2 regions of the Streptomyces sp. NPDC048269 genome follow, and region 1 is predicted to be linked to the other one. Evidence: riboswitches for the same ligand, from Rfam matches in the RefSeq annotation. Region 1 holds a riboswitch; the other holds the start of a gene.
The links. A riboswitch is a leader RNA that binds a small molecule or an ion and turns the genes downstream of it on or off. The one in region 1 is predicted to bind glycine.
Positions count from the first base shown of each region.

Region 1 (9,109 bases):
CATCGGCAGCAGCTCGTCCAGGACCAGCCGGACGGCGGGCACGCTCGCCAGCCCCCCGCCCCGGCCCCGGCGCGGCCAGCGCAGCCGCGCGTCGATCCCGTACCGGCAGGCCGCGTCGAAGTTGGCCTCCGCCTCGGCGAAGGGCAGCCGGGTCCACACCGGGCGCGGCTCGTCGGCGAGGGTGCGTACGAGTCCGTAGTAGAAGGCGGCGTTGGCGACGACGTCGGCGACCGTGGGGCCGGCCGGCAGCACCCGGTTCTCCACCCGCAGGTGCGGCACCCCGTCGGCGACCCCGTACACGGGCCGGTTCCACCGGTAGACGGTGCCGTTGTGCAGGACCAGTTCCTGCAGCCCCGGTATCCCGCCCTCGCCGAGCACGCGCAGGGGCTCCTCCTCGTCGCAGATCGGCAGCAGCGCGGGGAAGTAGCGGACGTTCTCCGCGAAGAGCTCGTACGCCGAGTCCACCCACCGCTCCCCGAACCAGGTGCGCGGCCGCACCCCCTGCGCCTGGAGCTCGGGCGGCCGGGTGTCGGTGGCCTGCGTGAACAGCGGCGGCCGGGATTCCCGCCACAGCTCACGCCCGAACAGGAAGGGGGAGTTGGCGCCGACTGCTATCTGAGCGGCCGCCACCGCCTGCGCCGCGTTCCACACGTCCGAGAACCGCGCCGGGGTCACCTGAAGGTGCAGCTGTACGGAGGTGCAGGCGGCCTCCGGGACGATCGACCCGGAGTTCCAGACCAGCCGCTCCACCCCGTCGATGTCGAGCGTGAAGTCCTCACCGCGCATCATCAGGATCTGCTCGTTCAGCAGCGAGTAGCGGTCGACCGCCGAGAGGTTGGCGGTGACCAGGTCCTCGCGGGAGATCGTCGGCAGAATACCGATCATGACCACACCGGCGTCGATCTCCGCGGCCTGCCGGTGGGCATAGCCCAGACCCGCGCCGAGTTCCTCGGCGAGCTGGTCGAATACCCGGCCGCCGAGCCGGTGCGGGAGGACGTTCACCTCCAGGTTGAACATTCCGAGTTCGGTCTGGAAATCAGGGCTCGCAATCCGCTCCAGTACCTGCGCATTCACCATTCTCGGCAAACCGTCGGCACCCGCGAGATTCAACTCGATCTCCAGCCCCATCATGTTCTTCGGACGATCGAACCTCTTCTCCGCCAGAAGCCGCTCCAGCCCCTCCAGGCACTCGTGAAGCTTCCTTCGATACCGCTGCCGATCGGACAGGTCGAATCCGCCTGCCACGACCTTCTCCCCCATCGAAGCGTCCCCTCCTCGAGTGGGCCTGGTCCCGTGCACCCAGGCACGCATGTACGGTCGATGATGCCCCGGCAGAGTGATCCATAACGCCGGGGGGCGTGCGTGGCGGGGAGCGCGCGCCGGTTTGGCCGACGGGCGCTACGGCACATTCACCTGGCAAGTTGCTTCCCGCAAATTCCGCATCGACTTTGCACGTTCCGGAAAACCGGTGCTTTTCAGCCGAGCCCCCGTCCGGTAACCTCCGAGGTCAGCGCGGCATGTCCGCGTGTATCCGACATGAATGCCACGTCAGCGGGACCGGTAAGCGCCTTGTCGGCAATAGCCGGGACAGCTAGCCGAAACACTGCGTGAACACATGTCGTATAAACTCCGCAAACGAGGCAGAGAGTTGGCGCGCGGCCATTGCCCCTCAGCCCCCCTCTGGCCCCAGAATGCGACAGCGCCGTCCGCACCGCACCTGCCCCCGTTCCACAGGTCTCCCAAGTGAGAGGCGACCCACCATGCCGCTGCATGTCCCTCCGGCTCCCGCGCCCGCCGTCCGCTGCGTCCTCGCGGCTCTCGGCTCCCCCACCGCAGTCCACGAGGCGCACACTCCCGCCCTGCGCGCGATCCAGGGGCCGATGACCCCCGAACTCCCGCTTCCGGTGCACGTCCTCGACCGGCTGGACGGCTCGAACCCGGCGGCGGGCGGCAGGCCGCCCCGTACCCGCCTGACCGGCTGGCGGTTCCTGATCCGCAGCGGGGACCGGTACGTCGCGGCGGCCGACACCCGGCTGACACCGGACGGCTGGGCCTTCTCCCACTTCTTCGAGGGCCCCTACGTGGCAGCCACCGAACGCGCGCTGCGCCAGGCCGAGTCGCTCGCCACGGCGTACCAGCCCCGGCTGCTGTCCGTGCCGGAGCTGTACATGCTGACCCTGTGGCTGCACGGCGCCGTGGGCGCCGACGCGTCCGCCGGGCTGCCCGCCGGCGAGGATCTGCTGGTGCCGCTGGCCCCGGCCCCGCCCGGCATCGCCGCGTACCGGCCGCATCCGGTCTCCGAGCTGCTGCCCGTGATGACCCACCGGCTCACCCCGGCGACGGCGCCGGTCCCGCCCTCGCTGGCCGCACCCGCCGCCTGACCCGAGTGACCCATTCGGCCTAGCCCGGTCGGGCCACCGGCGAACCATCCGAAATGACGGGGGAGTTGGCCTGAACCGCCCGCACGAGTGATGCGTCATCAATCTATGAGGACAGCTGGCGGGAAATGCCTGCGAAGCGGCTGTCGTGGGGGAAGACTGATGACAAGCTCCCCGCGGGTGCGGGGATGACCCAGGGGGACGGCCATGAACCACGTATCGAGCCGTAGCACGCAGACCACACCGCAGCGAAAGAACGCATCCATGTGCCAGCACCAGCCAGCCTGCCCGTCAGCCGAATCCGCCGACCGGGAGGCCGCACTCCCGGTGGCCAACCACCCGGAACAGGGCTGGAGCCTGCTGTGCAACGGCGTCCTGCTCTTCGAGGACACCGGCGAGCTGCTGCCGGACGGCCAGATCATCGCCCCGCACCGCCCGCTCGCGGGGGCACAGGCGGCCTAGCCGACGGAGCGACCACACGGAGCGACGGCCGGGAACGACCGGGCGACGACGAAGGGGCCGGTCCGGGAGGGTTCTCCCGGACCGGCCCCTTGTCCGTGGCTCAGTGGTCGTACTCGTCCAGCGGCGGGCAGGAGCAGACCAGGTTACGGTCGCCGAAGGCGCCGTCGATCCGGCGCACCGGCGGCCAGTACTTCTCGGCGGCCGTGACGCCACCGGGGAAGACCGCCTCGTCACGGGTGTACGGGTGGTTCCACTCGCCGCCCAGCGCCGCCGCGGTGTGCGGGGAGTTGGCCAGCGGGTTGTCGTCCACCGGCCACTCGCCGGCCGCGACCCGCTCGATCTCGCCGCGGATGGCGATCATCGCGTCGCAGAAGCGGTCGATCTCGGCGAGGTCCTCGGATTCCGTCGGCTCGATCATCAGCGTGCCGGCGACCGGGAAGGACATCGTCGGCGCGTGGAAGCCGTAGTCGATCAGACGCTTGGCGATGTCGTCCACGCTCACGCCCGTCGCCTTCGACAGGGGGCGCAGGTCGATGATGCACTCGTGCGCGACCAGGTTGCCCGGCCCGGTGTAGAGCACCGGGTAGTGCGGCTCCAGGCGCTTGGCGATGTAGTTGGCGCCGAGCACCGCCACCTGGGTGGCGCGCTTGAGGCCCTCTCCGCCCATGAGCCGCACGTACGACCACGAGATCGGCAGGATGCCCGCCGAGCCCCACGGCGCGGCCGAGATCGGGCCGACGCCCGTCTCGGGACCGGCGGTCGGCTGCAGCGGGTGGTTCGGCAGGTACGGGGCCAGGTGCGCCCGGACGCCGACCGGGCCGACGCCCGGGCCGCCGCCGCCGTGCGGGATGCAGAAGGTCTTGTGCAGGTTCAGGTGCGAGACGTCGCCGCCGAAGTGACCCGGCTTGGCCAGGCCCACCAGGGCGTTGAGGTTGGCGCCGTCCACGTAGACCTGGCCGCCGGCCTCGTGCACCTGCGCGCAGATGTCGGCGACGTGCTCCTCGAACACACCGTGCGTGGAGGGGTACGTGATCATCAGAACGGCGAGCTCGTCGCGGTACTGCTCGATCTTGGCGCGCAGGTCGGCCGCGTCCACCTCGCCGTCGTCGGCGGTCTTGACGACGACGACCTTCATGCCGGCCATCACGGCGCTGGCCGCGTTGGTGCCGTGCGCGGAGGACGGGATGAGGCAGACGGTGCGCTGCTCGTCGCCGTTCGCGCGGTGGTAGGCGCGCACGGCCAGCAGACCGGCCAGCTCACCCTGGGACCCGGCGTTGGGCTGGATGGAGACCTTGTCGTAGCCGGTGACCTCGCAGAGACGTTCCTCCAGCTCGGTGATGAGCGTGAGGTAGCCCTCCGCCTGCTCGACCGGGGCGAACGGGTGCAGCTGGCCGAACTCGGGCCAGGTCACCGGCTCCATCTCGGTGGTCGCGTTGAGCTTCATGGTGCAGGAGCCCAGCGGGATCATGCCGCGGTCCAGCGCGTAGTCCTTGTCCGAGAGCTTGCGCAGGTAGCGCAGCATCGCGGTCTCGGACCGGTGCTGGTGGAAGACCGGGTGCGTCAGGTAGTCGTCCGAGCGCAGCAGCCCCTCGGGCAGGGTGTCGGCCGTGGTCTCGTCCAGCGCCTCGATGTCCGCGGTGACGCCGAAGGCGGCCCAGACGGCCTCGATGTCCGCGCGCAGGGTGGTCTCGTCGCAGGCGACGGAGACGTGGTCGGCGTCGGCCCGGTACAGGTTGACCCCACCCTCGCGGGCGGCGGCGACGATCTCGGCCGCGCGGCCCGGTACCCGGGCCGTGACCGTGTCGAAGTAGGCGCCGTGCACGATCTCCACGCCACCGGCCCGCAGACCCGCGGCGAGCAGGGCGGCATAGCGGTGGGTGCGGCGGGCGATCGTCCGCAGGCCGTCCGGGCCGTGGTAGACGGCGTACATGGCAGCCATGACGGCCAGCAGCACCTGCGCGGTGCAGATGTTGCTGGTGGCCTTCTCGCGGCGGATGTGCTGCTCACGGGTCTGCAGCGCCAGGCGGTACGCCTTGTTGCCGTCCGCGTCCACGGAGACGCCGACGAGGCGGCCCGGCAGCGAGCGCGCGTGCTTGGCCTGGACGGCCATGTAACCGGCGTGCGGTCCGCCGAAGCCCATCGGGACGCCGAAGCGCTGCGTGGTGCCGACGGCGATGTCCGCGCCGAGCTCGCCCGGGGACGTCAGCAGGGTCAGGGCGAGCAGGTCGGCCGAGACGGTGACGATGGCACCGAGCTCGTGCGCCTGCTCGATGAGCGGCTTGATCTCCCGTACGGCACCGGAGGCGCCCGGGTACTGGATCAGCACGCCGAAGACGCCGCGCTCGGCGATCTCGGCCGGGATGCCGTCCGACAGGTCCGCGACGACGACCTCGACGCCCGTGGGCTCGGCGCGGGTCTCGATCACGGCGATGGTCTGCGGCAGCGCGTCGGCGTCGATCAGGAAGACGCCGTCCTTGACCTTGCCCACGCGCCGGGCGAGGGACATGGCCTCGGCGGCCGCGGTGCCCTCGTCGAGCAGCGAGGCACCCGAGGTCGGCAGCCCGGTCAGGTCGGCGACGACGGTCTGGAAGTTCAGCAGCGCTTCGAGACGGCCCTGCGAGATCTCCGGCTGGTACGGGGTGTACGCCGTGTACCAGGCCGGGTTCTCCATGACGTTGCGCAGGATCACCGGCGGCGTGAAGGTCCCGTAGTAGCCGAGACCGATCATCGACGAGAGGACCTGGTTGCGGTCGGCGAGCGAACGCAGCTCGGCCAGCACCTCGGCCTCGGTCCGCGCGTCGGGAAGGTTCAGCGCTTCGGCGGTCTTGATGACATCCGGCACCGCGGCGGCGGTCAGTTCGTCCAGGGAGCCGTAGCCCACCTGGGCGAGCATCTTCGCCTGCGCCTCGGCATCCGGGCCGATGTGGCGCTGCTCGAAGGGGATGCCTCGCTCCAGCTGGGAGAGCGGAATGCGGTTGGCGGTCATGTACGGAGGCCTCCTGGTCGTATGACCTGCGAGGGGCACCACGGCGCGGGCACCCGGACGGCCTCCCCCTCTGTCATCTCAACCTGAGAGTTTCACCGGCCGCTCAAGGATCACTTGAGTGCCGGCTTTCACCGTCGGTGAGGAGAGGAACCGGCACTGCGCGCCCGGTACCCGCCCCTGCTTTCCAGAGTGGCCTCGTCCGTGCGGTACGTATGCCTGAGAGATTCCGGGGAGGATTTGCTCCTTCGGCGCCTCCGTCACGCTCACTCGGAGGACTCTCCCGCACAGGGTCGACAGCCATCACCCAGCCTACCAGCGAGGATCTGGACACTCCCCGAGTGGCCTCAGGTCGCGAAATGCCCTTCTGTAGTCATTACGGAGGAGTTGCGACCATTTGGAGGGACCGTGCAGACCGACATCGATCCGCGCAGCCTGATCGGCCGCAAGGCGTTCGACCGCAACGGCACCAAGATCGGCACCATTGACGAGGTCTACCTCGACGACGCCACCGGGGTCCCGGAATGGGCCGCTGTGCGTACGGGTCTGTTCAGCCGCGACGCCTTCGTCCCGCTGGAGCCCAGCGAGCTCGTGGGCGACACCCTGCGGGTGCCCTTCGACCGCTCCCTGATCAAGGACGCCCCGGATTTCGGAGTCGGCCGCCACCTCTCCCCGGAACAGGAACTCCAGCTCTACCACCACTACGGCCTGGACGTGACCCTGCCCACTGACTTCCAGCGCGACTTCGGCCACCTGGCGGGCGACGAGGGCTGAGGACTGTCCCGCAATCCCCGGCGGGCCCGCGCACGGCATCGGACGCGGTGCGCGCAAGGCTGAGGGGCGCCCCGGTACTGGACGCATTCGGGCGTTCCGACAACGCCGCGGGGTGCCGTAGCCGGCGTCGTGCGCCCGCAGGGGATTGCGGGACAGTCCTCAGCTCTGCTCCGCCGTCCGCTCCTCCTCCCCCACCAGCGGCAGCGGGTCGGACGGCTCCAGCTCGGGGTCGTCCACCCGGAAGGTCCGCACCCGCCCGGGCTCCGATCCGGGCTGCTCGAACCGTACGGTCACCCGCCCGACCCCGCTGCCCTGCACCCACCCGGGCCCGTACACGGCGTGCCGTACGTCGCTCCCGGCCGCCCAGCGCCGCTCAGGGGCGGGCTCCGGCTCCCCGGACGGCTCCACGCCCTCCGGGGTCCCTGCAGCCCCATCCGGCCCAGCGGCCGCCCCTCTCTCACCGGCCTCCACGGACTCCCCCGGCTCACCGAGCGGCTCGACGGCCAGCGACTGGGCGAACAGATCCTCCTGCGTGTAGTCCGCCAGCCCGGTCACGCCCACCCCGAGCAGCCGCACCCCGCCCGTGGTGTCCACGCCCTCCAGCAGCCTCGCCGCGGCCTCACGCACCACCGCGGGGTCGTCCGTGGGCCCCCGCAGCGTCTCGGACCGCGTCAGCGTCGAGAAGTCGTACCGGCGGACCTTCAGCACGATCGTGCGCCCCGAATGCCCGGACGCCCGCAACCGCTGCACGCACCGGTCGGCGAGCCGCTGCACCTCGGTCCGGATCCGCACCCGGTCGTGCAGGTCCACGTCGAAGGTGTCCTCCACCGACACCGATTTCGCGTCCCGCTCCGCGACCACCGGCCGGTCGTCCAGTCCCAGCGCCATCCGGTACAGGCCCACCCCGTGCGCGCGCCCGACCATCCGGACCAGCTCGTCCTCCCCGGCCTCCACCAGGTCCCCCACCGTGGTGATCCCGGCCCGGCGCAGGTGCTCGCCGGTGGCCGGCCCCACCCCGGGCAGGGTCCGCACCGACATGGGCGCGAGGAGCTCCCGCTCCGTCCCCGGCTCGATCAGCAGCAGACCCGCCGGCTTGGCCTCCTCGGACGCCACTTTGGCCAGCATCTTCGATCCGGCCAGCCCCACCGAACCGCTGAGCCCCGTGGCGGCCCGGATGTCCGCCCGCAGCCGCTCCCCCGCAGCACGGGCGCTCGGCCCGTCAAAGGCGACACCGCCCGCCTCCAGGTCCACGAAGGCCTCGTCGAGGCTGAGCGGCTCCACGAGCGGCGACAGCTCCCGCAGCAGGGCCATCACGATGTCGCTGACCTCGCGGTAGAGGCTGAAGCGCGGGATCAGACAGGCGCCGTTCGGGCAGAGCCGCCGCGCCTGCGCCATCGGCATCGCCGAATGCACCCCGAACCGCCTGGCCTCGTACGAGGCGGTGGCGACGACTCCTCGGGGCCCGAGGCCGCCCACGATGACGGCCTTGCCCCGCAGGCTCGGCTTCGACGCCTGCTCGACGGAGGCGTAGAAGGCATCCATGTCCAGATGCAGAATGGTCGGCGCGGCTCTCACAGCTCGATGCTGCCCTACGCCTCTGACAACGGGTCCGGCGACATCGGGCCCGGAGGTACCGGGCTCGGTCGTACCGGGCTCGGTCGTATCGGGCCCGCTCGTCCCGGGCCCGGTGGCATCGGGCTCCGTCCGCCCGGGTTCACACGGCCCGGGTCACACGGCCCGGTTGCGGCGGGCGGCGAGTTCGTCCGCCGGGTTGTGACCGACCAGGGTCTCGCCGGTGTCCACCCGCTCCCCGTGCAGCTGCGACAGCGCTTTCTCCACGTCGCGCCACACCACGCCCACGGCGATCCCGAAGATGCCCTGCCCGCCCTGGAGCAGGCTCACGACCTGGTCCGGCGAGGTGCACTCGTACACGGTGGCGCCGTCACTCATCAGCGTCATCCGCTCCAGGTCCGAGAACCCGCGGTCACGCAGGTGCTGCACGGCCGTGCGGATGTTCTGCAGCGCGACCCCGGTGTCCAGGAAACGCTTGACGATCTTGAGGACGACCACGTCCCGGAAGCTGTACAGCCGCTGCGTCCCCGACCCGTACGCGGGCCGCACGCTCGGCTCCACCAGCCCGGTCCGCGCCCAGTAGTCGAGCTGCCGATAGGTGATGCCGGCCGCGGCACACGCCGTCGGCCCTCGATAGCCGATCTGCTCGGGCGCCGGGTCGCCGCCCACCGGTCCGACCGGCGTCGACTCCGGCTGACGGCGCGCGGACCCCGCCGCACCGCCGTGCAGCGGGTACGGTCCACCGTCACTCCGTGCGGGGATGCCCCCGGTCGTACCGTCGCCCGTGATCCTCACGCCGACCCTCCGTCCTTGACCTGCCACCTTGAAGGTAGGCAGTCACCAGGGGTGCGTCAACGATCGCCACACTCGGCACGCCGAGTGATAATCACCCTGAGAGTGGTTTCCCGTATCCGATTGCGGGGAAAGGCTACTCGAATGG
Region 1 is NZ_JBEZLW010000034.1:7,993-17,101, reverse strand. Features, by position in the region: gene AB0D48_RS27965 (glutamate--cysteine ligase) at 1-1,260, opposite strand, end outside; gene AB0D48_RS27960 (hypothetical protein) at 1,761-2,381, shown strand; gene AB0D48_RS27955 (DUF5999 family protein) at 2,643-2,840, shown strand; gene gcvP (aminomethyl-transferring glycine dehydrogenase) at 2,941-5,826, opposite strand; glycine riboswitch at 6,021-6,119, opposite strand; gene AB0D48_RS27945 (PRC-barrel domain-containing protein) at 6,232-6,597, shown strand; gene AB0D48_RS27940 (DNA polymerase IV) at 6,757-8,172, opposite strand; gene AB0D48_RS27935 (MerR family transcriptional regulator) at 8,326-8,964, opposite strand.

Region 2 (9,109 bases), on a different contig from region 1:
GCTGTCGTAGGCGAGCAGCTGGCGTATGTACAGGCGCTGCATGTTCCAGACGAAGCCGTAGTAGGCACGCGCCGGGTCGAGGTAGTCGACGTCCTGCGGCGACCAGAGCTTGAGCTCACCGCCCTTGGCGTCCGACGGGTTCACGACGCCGGTGGTGGCGGCGTTGAACGCGGCGGCCCCGGAGCCCTTCCCCTCGGTCTTGTTACCGTCGTCGCCACCGCACGCGGCGGTCAGCGACAGGGCGGCGATCACGGCGGTGATCGCGAATGCCTGCTTTCTGCGGATCACGGTTGTCCAACCTCCATGGTGGGTGAATCGATGAAGCGGTTCAGTTGCCCTTGGGGTCGAGTGCGTCACGCAGCCCGTCCCCGAAGAGGTTGAACGCCAGGACGGTGATGAAGATCGTGATACCGGGGACCACCATGTACATGGGGTCGTCCTGGTAGATCGGGACGGCGTCGGACAGCATCTTTCCCCAGGAGGCCGTGGGCGGCTTGACCCCGGCGCCGAGGAAGCTGAGGGCCGCTTCCGTCAGGATGTTGGTCGGGATGATCAGCGTCGCGTAGACGAGGATCGGCGCGACCAGGTTGGGCAGCAGCTCCTTGATCAGGATGTAGCCGCGGCCGGCCCCGAGGCTGCGCGCGGCCTCGACGTACTCGCGTTCCCGCAGGGAGATCGTCTGGCCCCGGACGATACGGCCGATGTACGGCCAGCCGAAGAAGCCGATGACGACGATCAGTACGCCCATGCGGACGCCCGAACCCTCGAATCCCCAGAGGGAGTTGGGAACCACGGAGACCAGGGCGATGGTGAACAGCAGCTGCGGGAAGGCGAGCAGCAGGTCCATCGTGCGGCTGATGAGGCCGTCGACCCAGCCGCCGAGGAACCCGGCGAGCGCGCCGAGCAGGCTGCCGATGACGACCGATACGAAGGCCGCCAGGAAGGCGACGACCAGCGAGATCCGGGCGCCGAAGACGATCCGGCTGAAGACGTCGCGCCCGTTGGTGGGTTCGACGCCCAGCAGGAAGTCGGAGCTCATGCCGCCGAAGGAACCGAGCGGCGTGCCCAGGTCCGGGTCGATCAGGTCCTCGTGGAACTCGTTGGGCGGGTGGCCCAGCAGGCTCACGATCTGCGGCGCGAAGACCGCCACCAGGATCAGGAGGATCACGACCACGCCGCCGGTCAGCGCGACCTTGTCGCGCTTGAGCCGCATCCAGGCGATGCGGCCGGGCGAGCGGCCTTCGATGGCCTTGGCAGGGACGTCGGCTACGGACACAGGTGCGGGTGTTTCCGCGCTCGTGTCATGCAGTGGTGCCGTCATCGTGGTGGGGACCCCTCTCGGCCGACGGGTGGCCGGCCCATGCCCGCCGCTGTGGCGGCGTTGGTGCGGAGTGGCGCTCGGAGTGCGTGGGATACACAGGACGCGTGTGAGGTGCAGGAATTGCGGAAATTGCCGTGCGGAACAACAAGCGAAGTGCACATGCTGAGCCGGGTCTCGCAGGACTGACCGGCTCTTGGGTGGGGAGTCTTCATCGGGCGCTCAATCGGCCGCCAGACCTGCCGGGGATGTGATGCGCAACCGTGATCTGCGTCTACACCTTCCGTTATCCGAACCGTGAGCTCTGTTGAGCGGTGAAACACCTCCCCTTCGGCGCGGAACGGACATCCGGCCCAACTGCCATGTGAGACATGGTTCTTGGGTGCATTCGGCGGATATGGCGAAGGCCGCACCGATGGGTCCGGTGCGGCCTTCACGACAGATGTCTCGATATGCGGATGTCTGGGGAGGGGGGCGGGACCGGTCAGGCGGGACCGGTCAGGCGGCGCCGGTCAGTAGGGCGGTGCCTGGCCCTCGCGGTCGTAGAACGGGCGGGTCTGGGCGCGCAGCCACATCGCGACGGGGTCGTGCTCGTCCGCGAGCGCGACCGTGCACACGGGGACGCCCTCGGGGACCACACCGACCGACTGGCGCATCATTTCCCGTACGGACTCCAGCGCGGGCGCGGAGGCGTCGTACAGGTCGAGCCCGACCGCGAGGTACGGGGACCCGAGCGCCGGCTGCACCCAGGCGCGGCGCAGCGACCGGACGGCCGGGGTGCGGTGTGCGTGCTGGGTCAGCAGCCCGTAGAACTGCGGGAGCTCGATGGAGGGCTCGGACAGCCGCAGCGGCCCGGCCGGCATCCGGTCCAGGCCGGTCGCGATCCGGCGCAGGTCGGCCCAGGGGATGCCGAGGCCGCCGCCCTGGGCGTGCGGGTTGAGCCACAGGCCCCAGCGGTCCGGATAGAGCGCGCGGGCGATGTCCCGCCCGGTGACCACCTCGTAGCCGCGGGTCCAGCCGCTGGCGGCCAGCTCCTGGGGGGAGGTCACGCAGGGCGCGTACCCGAGGCTCTCGACCTCCATGCCGCCGTACTGGGCGTCCGGGGAACCCGGCTGCCCCTGCCAGAGGAGCATCCACAGCCGGCCCTCGGAGAGGGCGTGCAGAAGCGACTCGTAGCTCTCATACCGCCCGGGAGTCACCTGGCGCAGCATGTGCTCGACCTGCCCGGCCGCGGCCGTGCCTGACGCACTCACCCGGTACCCCTCTTCGTCCGCCCGTCGTCCACACGTACCAACAGCTTAAGCGGCCCTACGGGAGGTAGAAGGGGCGTACGCGCTCACGAATCCAGTCCGTGACCGGGTCCTGGGCGGCGTCGAGGAGGATCAACTGCACGGGCCAGGGCGCCGGTACGCGGGCCAGGGCCCGGCCGAGGGCTTCCATCGGGGCGTTCTGCATCTCGGGCTCCCATCCCAGCAGGCGGACACCGATGAACAGTTCCGGGTCCGCGCCCTCGACGCTGGCGAGGCAGCGGTGCGCGGCGGCGACCACGCCGGTGGCGCGGAACTCTTCGGCGGCGGCGGCCAGGAATTCCACCGGGTCCTCCTGCCAGTCCGGCTCGTACAGCCGGACCCGACCGCCGGTGGACGGGCCGTCGAGCGGGGTCCGGCCGGTGCGGCAGAGCTCCGCGACGGCGGGCGGGGGCAGGGGGACGCCGACGGCGCCCTCGGGGTTGAGCGCGATGCCGAGCTGCGGGGGCAGGCCGCGGGCGAACTCGACGGCGGGGGCCACGGCGAAGTCCATGCCGGGGCCGACGCAGGTGAGGAACTGGGCCTCGGAGCTGTAGACCGGGACGTAGGCCGCGCCGCCGATGTCCATCGTGGGCAGGTCCAGGGCGGCCGAGTCCTGGCCTCCGCCGCCGGGCAGGGGCACCCACACCTGGCTGCGCCCGAGCACCTCCAGGATCCGCCCGCCGGCGTCCGGCTGCCCGAGGGCCGCCCCGAGCACCTGCTCCAGCTCATTCCCCGGCCAGCCGCTGCCCTGCATGTGCCCCTGCCTCTGCGTGTGTTTCCCGCCGAATGTCGTGCCGAGGCTATCGCTCCGGGGGGCCGCCCCCGCCGGTGGGCTCCGCCCTGCCCGGACCCCGCCGCTCGGCTCCGCCGGTGGGCCCCGCCGGCGGCTCCGCCCCCACCCTCCCCCAGACTCCGTCCGGGACCCCCGCGCCTCAAACGCCGGCGGGGCTGGACGTGCCTGCGCTGCCCCGCCCGGCTACGGCTCCGGACACGGCGCCCCGCGCCCGCGCCTCAAACGCCGGCGAGGCTGAGATTGCCCTGCGGGCAATCCAGCCCACCTGGCGGCGCCGAACCCAGCCCCGCCGGCGAGTGAGGCGCCGGGTGCGGGCGGAGCCCCGGCCTCTCAGCCCGCCGACGATTGAGGCGCGGGGTGCGGCGGCAGAGCCCCGGCCTTCAGCCCCGCCGGCGATTGGGGCGCGGGGGCTGGGGCGGAGTCCCGGTGGTGGCGGGGCGGCCGGGCACGTGGCTCAGGCGCCGCCCGGCGCGGAGCCCGGCGGCGCGTCAGGCGTGGAAGCCGATCCGCGTCACGGCGGCCGCCGAGGCGCGGTCCAGGAGGGTCACCGAGGCGCAGCCCGGCGGGGGGTGGCCGGCTTCCGCGGAGCGGAGGAGGCGGGTCACCGCGCCCCGGTGGCGGGCGAAGGCGTACGCCGACACCCGGCGCCCCCGCGCCGCCTGCCCGGCCAGGGCCTCCGCCGGGCTGCTGTCCAGCAGGAGCAGGTGCAGCGCCCGACCCCGGCGGCGCGCGGCCGCCGCGAGCAGGCCCCGTACCCAGCTCTGCGTCCCGCAGTCGTGCACGACGACCGACGCCCCGGAGCGGAGGGTCCGCCACAGCCCCCAGTAGTGCGCGGCACGCACCAGCGGCCGGTAGACGGCGTACGGCAGCGCCCCCGGCATCCGCCGCTCCCAGCGCTCACGGGTGTCCTGGGAGTCGATCCCCGCGCCCTCGGCCGCCGCACGCTTGATCAGCGTGCTCTTGCCGCCGCCCGGCAGGCCGGACACCACGACGATGTCCCCCGCGGCGAAGCCCAGCCGCCGCGGCCCCCGTCCCCCCGGGCCGCGGAGGTCACGTACGGACCCGGCCGCCGCCCCGCTCCGCACGCGCGCCCCCCGCTGCGCCGGCACCGCGTCCACGGTCGCCGCTGTCGTCACCACTCCGAATCTCCGCACAGTGATCGCCTCCCCCGAATCGGGTCGCCAGGACCCTTGCCCACTGAGTGTAAAGAGACGGTAATCCGGCAGCCCCGGTTCCGGTCCGGCCGCTCGAGCACCGCACGAACTTTCGGGGCCCCACCCCCGATCACCACGGTGGCGTGCAATGATGTGCGCCATCTGGACCAACTGCATACCGGCCGCTTGAATCCGCGCGGGAGAGTCCCGGGCACGCCGCAAGGCCGTGCGCGGGCGCCGAAGGAGCAAGAACCTCCCTTGAATCTCTCAGGCCCCGTACCGCGTGGATGAGGCAGATCTGAAAAGCGAGCTGCTCGGCAGCTCCACCCAAGGTGCAAGCCGACGGTCCCTGGCAGCCAGGAACTCTCGGCGAACCTCTCAGGTTCCGATGACAGATGGGGAGGACCCTCCTCGTCATGTCATGCCCTGGGACTCGGGAGCCACACCCATGAGCACTGCCCCCCGTCTGACCGCCCTCGATGCGCTGCACCGTTCCCTCGGTGCGACCATGACCGACTTCGCGGGCTGGGACATGCCGCTGCGGTACGGCAGCGAGCGCGACGAGCACAACGCCGTACGCACCAAGGCCGGCCTCTTCGACCTGTCCCACATGGGCGAGATCACCCTGACCGGCCCGGAGGCCGTCAAGGCCCTGGACTACGCGCTGGTCGGCAACATCTCCACCGTCGGCGTCGGCCGCGCCCGCTACACGCACATCTGCCAGGCGGACGGCGGCATCGTCGACGACCTGATCGTCTACCGCCTCGGCGAGACCGAATACATGGTCGTCGCCAACGCCTCCAACGCCCAGGTCGTCCTCGACGCCCTGACCGAGCGCGCCGCCGGCTTCGACACCGAGGTCCGCGACGACCGCGACGCGTACGCGCTCATCGCCGTCCAGGGCCCGGAGTCCCCCGGCATCCTCGCCTCGCTCACCGACGCCGACCTGGACGGCCTCAAGTACTACGCCGGTCTGCCGGGCACGGTGGCCGGGGTTCCGGCGCTGATCGCGCGTACGGGCTACACCGGCGAGGACGGCTTCGAGCTGTTCGTCGCCCCCGAGCACGCCGTGGAGCTGTGGCAGGCGCTGACCAAGGCCGGCGAGGGCGTCGGCCTGGTCCCGGCCGGCCTGTCCTGCCGCGACACGCTGCGCCTGGAGGCGGGCATGCCGCTGTACGGGCACGAGCTGACCACCTCCCTCACCCCGTTCGACGCGGGGCTGGGCCGGGTCGTGAAGTTCGAGAAGGAGGGCGACTTCGTCGGCCGCGCCGCGCTGGAGGCCGCCGCCGAGCGCGCCGCCACGAACCCGCCGCGCAAGCTGGTCGGCCTGATCGCCGAGGGCCGCCGCGTCCCGCGCGCCGGTTTCCCGGTCGTGGCCGACGGCCAGGTCATCGGCGAGGTCACCTCCGGCGCCCCGTCCCCCACGCTCGGCAAGCCGATCGCGATGGCGTACGTGGACGCGGCACACGCCGCGCCCGGCACCTCCGGCGTCGGCGTCGACATTCGCGGTACGCATGAGCCGTACGAGGTCGTGGCCCTGCCCTTCTACAAGCGGCAGAAGTAACACTTCGCACGACCCGAAGCGCAGGCAGTCGTACGGACATCCGTACGGCTCCGTCTCAGTACCCAAGACCACAGTTCGTATCCACTCCCCCGCATCCAGGAGAATCAGGTCATGAGCACCCCCCAGCAGCTGCGTTACACCAAGGAGCACGAGTGGCTGTCGGACGCCGTGGACGGCGTTTCGACGGTCGGCATCACGGAGTTCGCGGCCAACGCGCTCGGTGACGTCGTCTACGCCCAGCTCCCCGAGGTCGGCGAGACCGTCACCGAGGGCGAGACCTGTGGCGAGCTGGAGTCGACGAAGTCGGTCAGCGACCTGTACTCCCCCGTCTCCGGAGAGATCGTCGAGTTCAACCAGGACGTCGTCGACGACCCGGCCCTGGTGAACTCCGCTCCCTTCGAGGGCGGCTGGCTGTTCAAGGTGCGCATCTCGGAGGAGCCCAAGGACGCGCTCTCCGCCGAGGAGTACACCAAGCTCACCGCCGGTAACTGACCCCAGGGGATCCTGATGTCCGTACTGAACACCCCTCTCCACGAGCTCGACCCCGACGTCGCCGCAGCCGTCGACGCCGAGCTCGTGCGCCAGCAGTCCACCCTGGAAATGATCGCGTCGGAGAACTTCGCTCCGGTCGCCGTCATGGAGGCCCAGGGATCGGTCCTGACCAACAAGTACGCCGAGGGCTACCCCGGCCGCCGCTACTACGGCGGCTGCGAGCACGTCGACGTGGTCGAGCAGATCGCGATCGACCGCATCAAGGCGCTGTTCGGCGCCGAGGCCGCGAACGTCCAGCCGCACTCCGGTGCGCAGGCGAACGCCGCCGCGATGTTCGCGCTGCTGAAGCCGGGCGACACGATCATGGGCCTGAACCTGGCCCACGGCGGTCACCTGACCCACGGCATGAAGATCAACTTCTCCGGCAAGCTCTACAACGTGGTCCCGTACCACGTCGACGAGACCGGGCAGGTCGACATGGCCGAGGTCGAGCGCCTCGCCAAGGAGTCCAAGCCGCAGCTGATCGTCGCGGGCTGGTCCGCCTACCCGCGCCAGCTGGACTTCGCCGCCTTCCGCCGCATCGCGGACGAGGTCGGCGCGTACCTGATGGTCGACATGGCGCACTTCGCCGGCCTGGTCGCCGCGGGTCTGCACCCGAACCCGGTGCCGCACGCCCACGTCGTCACCACCACCACCCACAAGACCCTCGGCGGTCCGCGCGGCGGCGTCATCCTGTCGACGCAGGAGCTGGCCAAGAAGATCAACTCCGCGGTCTTCCCGGGTCAGCAGGGCGGCCCGCTGGAGCACGTGATCGCGGCCAAGGCCGTCTCCTTCAAGGTCGCGGCCTCGGAGGACTTCAAGGAGCGCCAGGTGCGCACCCTGGAGGGCGCGAAGATCATCGCCGAGCGCCTGGTGCAGCCGGACGTCACCGAGGTCGGCGTCTCCGTCCTCTCCGGCGGTACGGACGTCCACCTGGTCCTGGTCGACCTGCGCAACTCCGAGCTGGACGGCCAGCAGGCCGAGGACCGGCTCCACGAGATCGGCATCACGGTCAACCGGAACGCCATCCCGAACGACCCGCGGCCGCCGATGGTCACCTCGGGTCTGCGGATCGGTACGCCGGCGCTCGCCACGCGCGGTTTCGGCGCCGAGGACTTCACCGAGGTCGCGGAGATCATCGCGGCCGCGCTGAAGCCGGCCTACGACAGCGAGGGCCTCAAGGCGCGCGTCTCCGCGCTCGCCGCGAAGTTCCCGCTGTACCCGTCGCTCTAGTCGGCGCGGGGAAGGGCCCGGCCTTGCTCGTGCGCAGGCCGGGCCCTTCCCATGACCGGAGCCGCAGGCGGACGCGGGTGCGGCCCGGCGACCGGGCCCGGTCCCGGGGGCCGACGCGGTCGGCGAAGGCCGGCGACGCCACGTACGGAGGGCGAGCTGACACCCGCGGGACCCCCCTCCGTCCCCTTCCGGCAGACGAGACGTTCATTTCACCGCGTTAAGCTCGTCTGTCGGACAAAATCCGAACAATCGACCTCTCCCGCCCCCTCCACCCCACGAGCAGACAAGGGAGTCCGCCAGTGGCCATCTCCGTCTTCGACCTCTTCTCCATCGGCATCGGCCCGTCCTCCTCCCACACGGTCGGCCCGATGCGCGCCGCACGCATGTTCGTGACGCGGCTGAAGAAGGACGGTGTCCTCGCCCAGACCGCGTCCGTCCGCGCCGAGCTGTTCGGCTCCCTCGGTGCGACCGGGCACGGCCACGGCACCCCCAAGGCGGTCCTGCTGGGCCTGGAGGGTCACTCCCCCCGCACCGTGAACGTGGAGACGGCGGACGACGAGGTCGAGCGCATCCGCAAGAGCGGCCGCCTGCGCCTCCTCGGCACGGAGATAGGCGATGGTCACGAGATCGCCTTCGACGAGCCGAACCAGCTGATCCTCCACCGCCGGCGCTCGCTCCCGTACCACGCGAACGGCATGACGCTCTTCGCGTACGACGCCGCCGGCGCCCCTCTGCTGGAGAAGACCTACTACTCGGTCGGCGGCGGCTTCGTCGTCGACGAGGACGCGGTCGGCGAGGACCGGATCAAGCTCGACGACACGGTGCTGAAGTACCCCTTCCGCTCCGGCGACGAGATGCTGCGCCTGGCGAACGAGACCGGCCTGTCGATCTCCTCCCTCATGCTGGAGAACGAGAAGGCCTGGCGCACCGAGGACGAGATCCGCGAGGGCCTGCTGGAGATCTGGCGCGTCATGCAGTCCTGCGTCGCGCGCGGCATGTCCCGCGAGGGCATCCTCCCGGGCGGCCTGCGCGTCAAGCGCCGCGCCGCCTCCACAGCGCGCCAGCTGCGCACCGAGGGCGACCCGATGATGCACCGCAGCGAGTGGACGACGATCTACGCGATGGCGGTCAACGAGGAGAACGCGGCGGGCGGCCGGGTCGTCACCGCGCCCACCAACGGCGCGGCCGGGGTGCTGCCCGCCGTCCTGCACTACTACATGAACTTCG
Region 2 is NZ_JBEZLW010000051.1:34,752-43,860, reverse strand. Features, by position in the region: gene AB0D48_RS32455 (ABC transporter substrate-binding protein) at 1-288, opposite strand, end outside; gene AB0D48_RS32450 (ABC transporter permease) at 329-1,321, opposite strand; gene AB0D48_RS32445 (enhanced serine sensitivity protein SseB C-terminal domain-containing protein) at 1,831-2,571, opposite strand; gene AB0D48_RS32440 (enhanced serine sensitivity protein SseB) at 2,627-3,361, opposite strand; gene AB0D48_RS32435 (AAA family ATPase) at 3,889-4,518, opposite strand; glycine riboswitch at 4,742-4,846, shown strand; gene gcvT (glycine cleavage system aminomethyltransferase GcvT) at 5,003-6,118, shown strand; gene gcvH (glycine cleavage system protein GcvH) at 6,230-6,610, shown strand; gene glyA (serine hydroxymethyltransferase) at 6,626-7,882, shown strand; gene AB0D48_RS32415 (L-serine ammonia-lyase) at 8,182-9,109, shown strand, end outside.
Region 2: another riboswitch for glycine. It lies ahead of gcvT (glycine cleavage system aminomethyltransferase GcvT); the one in region 1 lies ahead of gcvP (aminomethyl-transferring glycine dehydrogenase).